DNA from 2 places in the Paenibacillus sp. EB106-05-06-XG162 genome. Region 2 is predicted to be linked to the other one. Evidence: riboswitches for the same ligand, from Rfam matches in the RefSeq annotation. Region 2 holds a riboswitch; the other holds the start of a gene.

Region 1 (2,410 bases), on a different contig from region 2:
CCAGGCAGAGCATAGCGCCTAGAACGATGTAATACCCATAAGTCCAATTGAGTTCAGGCATATGGGTGAAGTTCATCCCGTAGATCCCGGTGATGATCGTCATCGGCATGAAGATGGTCGTGAGCGCCGTAAAGACTCTCATGATCTCATTCGCGCGGTTCGCGACGCTGGACTGATAAGCTTCTCGTAAGTTGGCCATCAGATCGCGGAACGTATCGAAGGTCTCTGATATTTTGACGGCATTCTCATAAATGTCACTGAAGTATTTCTGCAGCTGGTCATCGATGAGACGCAGATCTTTCTTATTCAAGGTCGCAATCACGTCTTTCTGCGGTCCAAGAACCTTCTTGAGCCACAGGATTTCGCTTCGCAGACCGATAATTTCGTTCAAATGTGTTTTTTTCGTATGAAGGACGATATCTTCTTCCAGATGTTCAATGCGGTCTTCAATCCGATCCCCGACAGAGAAATAGCTGTCAACGACAAGGTCGACCAAATGATATAAGAAATTATCAGGTCGATTGACTTCTTGCTCCCACAAAATTGGCTTCACCGTGCGGAGCTCATTGATCTTCTGCTTCGTTACCGTAATAATATAATGTTTGCCCAGGAACATACTCAGGGCGCGCAAGAAAATTTCTTCATCATCAAATCGAATACTGTTAATAACAATAAAATAATGTCCCTCGTAAATTTCAATCTTAGGACGCTGTTCCTCTTCACTGAGGCAATCCTCCACGGCCAAATCGTGCAGCAAGAACAACGGCTGCAGGACGATCAGATCTTCGACATCTGCATCGATCCAATAGAAGCCGTTCGCTGGAGGGATGATCGTTTGGTTAATATCTTCGATGACGGTGAATACACCTTCTTGTACCAACCGGATTTTCATCTGATTTCACTCCTCTTCCCGAATGAAACCAGAAGGCAGGCCAAAAGATGCGTTTGTTACACAGACTTCAGGCACAACCGACAGATTTCATTCCTATTTAATTGTACATGTGACATTGTCCTCTGCGGTATAGGGTCGCCTTCCATCCTTACTCACCTCTGCTTTATGTTTCATCTCTTGGAACACTCGTCTTAGTATAACGCGCTTATATCTTACAAGCAATGAAAAAAACGGTGAACCAAGTTAAAGTAGAATATGGCACGGACCGAAGAATGGTGCGTTCGCAGCGTGTAGAGTATTGAGCGGATGGAAGTGTATTGACGTCTGTTTCAAATTGGATTAAAGTAGGGTTATGTATGATAAAACCAAATAAGGTTTTGCTAAATTCTTATCAAGAGTAGGTGGAGGGACTAGCCCGATGATACCCGGCAACCGACTGAAAAGCACGGTGCTAATTCTTGCGGAAACGAATGGATTTCGTTACTGAGAGATGAGAGAGGCGCCGGATTTATTAACGTAGGCCTTCTCTTGGAAGGTCTTTTTTTGTACCTTCCGAGCAATAACCATCATGAATTAAGAATCCCACAAAGGAGCGAATGACGCATGCCGATTAAAATTCCAGATGCATTGCCAGCGAAAGAAATATTGACTAATGAGAATATTTTTGTGATGGATGAGAGTGTAGCATACCATCAAGACATTCGTCCGCTTCAGATTGTGATCTTAAATTTGATGCCAACGAAGGAAACGACAGAGACACAGCTGCTGCGCCTCATCGGGAATACCCCGCTGCAGGTCGAGGTGGTTCTTCTTCATCCCAAATCCCATACGTCGAAAAATACATCGGTAGAGCATCTCGAGACGTTCTACCATACCTTTGAAGATATTCGCCATCGTCGGTTCGACGGCATGATCGTAACGGGAGCGCCTGTCGAACAAATGGAGTTCGAGGAAGTGAACTATTGGGAAGAGCTTGAACAAATCTTCGAATGGAGTAAGACGAACGTAACATCAACCATGCATATCTGTTGGGCCTCCCAAGCAGGTCTGTATTATCACTTTGGCGTACCTAAATATTCTTTGGAAGAGAAGTGTTTTGGCGTATACCCGCATGTGATTACAACGCCGAATATCAGCTTATTGCGTGGATTCGACGAGCAGTTCTACGTACCACAATCCCGTCATACCGAGGTAAGACGTGAAGATATCGAGCTTAATGAGAACCTAGAGATTTTATCGGAATCCGAAGAATCGGGAATCTATATCGTTGCGACCAAAGACGGCAAGCAAATTTTCGTGACAGGCCATTCCGAGTATGACCCGCTTACATTAAAATGGGAGTATGACCGTGATGTTGCCAAAGGACTTGATGTCGCAATTCCGAAGAACTACTATCCGAAGGATGATCCATCACGGGTGCCTTTATCGCTATGGCGTGCGCATGCCAACTTATTATTCTCTAATTGGCTGAATTACTATGTATATCAAGAGACACCATTTGACCTTGGCGCAGGTATT
Region 2 (2,410 bases):
ATAATCGAAATCATCAGAATGACGAAAGGCACGGAACGCAAAATATTGACGATGAACGAAATCACCCGGTAGAGCATCCGGCTCCAAACCGAATTTCCTCTTGCGGTCATGAATAGCAGGATGCCGATCGGAAGCCCGATAATAAATGTGAATATCCCAGAGAAGAACAACATGCGCAGCGTGTCCCACGTTGCCGTCCAAATTTCGGACCAATAGATTTTCGAGAAATCAAACCCCGTAGATAGGAGTATCATCCGATCACCTCCAATTCATGTACCTGTGTGCGCAACATCTCATACGTCTTCGCAATCGCTTCTTTATCCCCTTCAAAGCGCACGATGAGCTGACCATACGGCGTGTCCTTCATCGTGGCAATCGTCCCTTGCAGAATCGCAAAGGAAACGCCTGTCGCCTGAACAGCCTCAGATAGAATCGGTTGATACGTTGATGTCCCTAAGAAGTTAATCTTCACGACCTCGGTATGATCATTCGACGGTAACGAAGCAATTAGACGGTCTAGCAGCTCCGCGCTCTCATTTTCTTCCCGAATAAAATCTCGGGTAACAGCATGCTGCGGCTTCAAGAAGACTTCGGTCACAGGTCCTTGCTCTACAATGCGGCCATCATGGATAACTGCTACCGTATCGCAAATCGTCTGAATGACGTGCATCTCATGTGTAATAAGCACGATCGTAATGCCGAATTGCTTATTAATATCGAGCAGCAATCGTAGAATCGATTGCGTCGTCTGCGGGTCTAGCGCGGATGTAGCCTCATCGCACAAGAGCACCTCGGGATCATTCGCTAGCGCACGAGCGATACCCACACGCTGCTTCTGTCCACCGGACAACTGCGATGGATATTTATTCCGGTGCTCTTCTAGACCGACAAGTTTCAGAAGGTTGTCCACCTTCTGTTCGACTTCTGCTTTGGATGTCCGTACTAACCGCAGCGGAAAGGCAATGTTATCAAAAATGGTGGCAGACGATAATAAATTGAAATGCTGAAAGATCATTCCGATCTTGCGACGCTGTCCTTGCAGATCTACATCCGACAAAGCCGTAAGATTCGTGTCGCCAATCCACACTTCACCTGCCGTTGGGCGTTCGAGCAGATTGATACTGCGCAGCAGCGTACTCTTGCCCGCACCCGAATGTCCAATGATTCCGAAAATTTCGCCTCGATCAATGGTTACATTGATGTCTGAAAGCGCAACGGTCTGTTTATGCTTACTGCCGTAGGTCTTCGACAGTTGTTTAAGCTGTATCATGATTGTCCCCTCTCGTTTCTGATCGAGTAATGAGAAAAACTTTTTGTGGTCAAAAAAGCCCTTTTCCGGCACAACGGAAAAGGGCTGACAAGTCATCATAGTCCTCTTCTCATCTACCAGAATTCTGACATGAATTCTGAAGGATTTAGCACCATGACACTCCATATCCGTATAATCACTGGATCTGGAATCGGTTGCCGGGCTTCACAGGGCCTGTCCCTCCGCCGCTCTCGATAAGAAAGTATCGTTTGTATTAAATTTAAATTGAGTATAGTGTTGATACAATTAAATGTCAAACAGAAAAAAATTCCAATTATCGTTGATACTTGTTACGCAGCATTATTTCGATATATTCGAACGCCGCTTGCAAGGTATCACAGGCCATTCGATAACCGAGCTCCAAATCATTTTGACGTTGCTGAATATCCTCCAGTTTAATCTTTCCATCGAGTGTCTGATCTCGTTGATTAAGATCGTCCTGCATCTCCATATTCATGTAATGAATTTCGATATTACGCCATTTGCGAAGATGGCGAAGCGGTTCATTATATTGTTCCTTCAATGTATTTAGCTTATCCATGAGTGCCAAATGCACACCCAAATATCGAAATTGCCGCAAGACGGTAAAAAAAGAAAAATGAGCTTTGGCTCGTTCGGTATGGAGTTCAAAGAGGTCATTCATCAATGTGCCGAGCTTATCCAATATCGAGAATACCCGAATAAATCCGTCCTTGTAGAAATAGACATGCCTGTGATAATCCGTATTTTCTTGCTGCGACATTTCATCTTGATACGAATTCCGAACCCGATCCGCAAAATGGCCCGCTAAGAAAACACTTTGCTCCAACTCATCTAAGGATTCGATCAGACCTTTCGTCCAAATCTCATGTTTACGCCAAATATGCTCGGGATCATGTCCCTCAGAGATACGTTTCTGAAGCCGGCGCAACACATGCTGCATGGCCTCGACAGCACCTTGCATTTCAGCAAGTTCCGCGCGAGGAGGCAGTCCTAACAAGATTCGCAGCATATCGTTCACACTCCCTTGATGATTGATAAATGATGATATGTATCCCAGTAAAACAAAAAGTTCTCGAACTTCACACGCTCGACAACTTTCGTTTCATTTTAGTATATCCG

Evidence for each region. Region 2 has a riboswitch for S-adenosylmethionine ahead of AC3WU2_RS27635 (methionine ABC transporter ATP-binding protein). Riboswitches for the same ligand answer to the same signal wherever they lie in the genome.
Region 1: another riboswitch for S-adenosylmethionine. It lies ahead of metA (homoserine O-acetyltransferase MetA); the one in region 2 lies ahead of AC3WU2_RS27635 (methionine ABC transporter ATP-binding protein).

The regions. Positions count from the first base shown of each region.
Region 1 covers NZ_JBYTDT010000012.1:38,361-40,770, reverse strand. The annotation lists gene corA (magnesium/cobalt transporter CorA) at 1-892, opposite strand, end outside; SAM riboswitch class I at 1,278-1,389, shown strand; gene metA (homoserine O-acetyltransferase MetA) at 1,496-2,410, shown strand, end outside.
Region 2 covers NZ_JBYTDT010000021.1:58,144-60,553, reverse strand. The annotation lists gene AC3WU2_RS27640 (methionine ABC transporter permease) at 1-254, opposite strand, end outside; gene AC3WU2_RS27635 (methionine ABC transporter ATP-binding protein) at 251-1,270, opposite strand; SAM riboswitch class I at 1,377-1,510, opposite strand; gene AC3WU2_RS27630 (Cthe_2314 family HEPN domain-containing protein) at 1,584-2,300, opposite strand.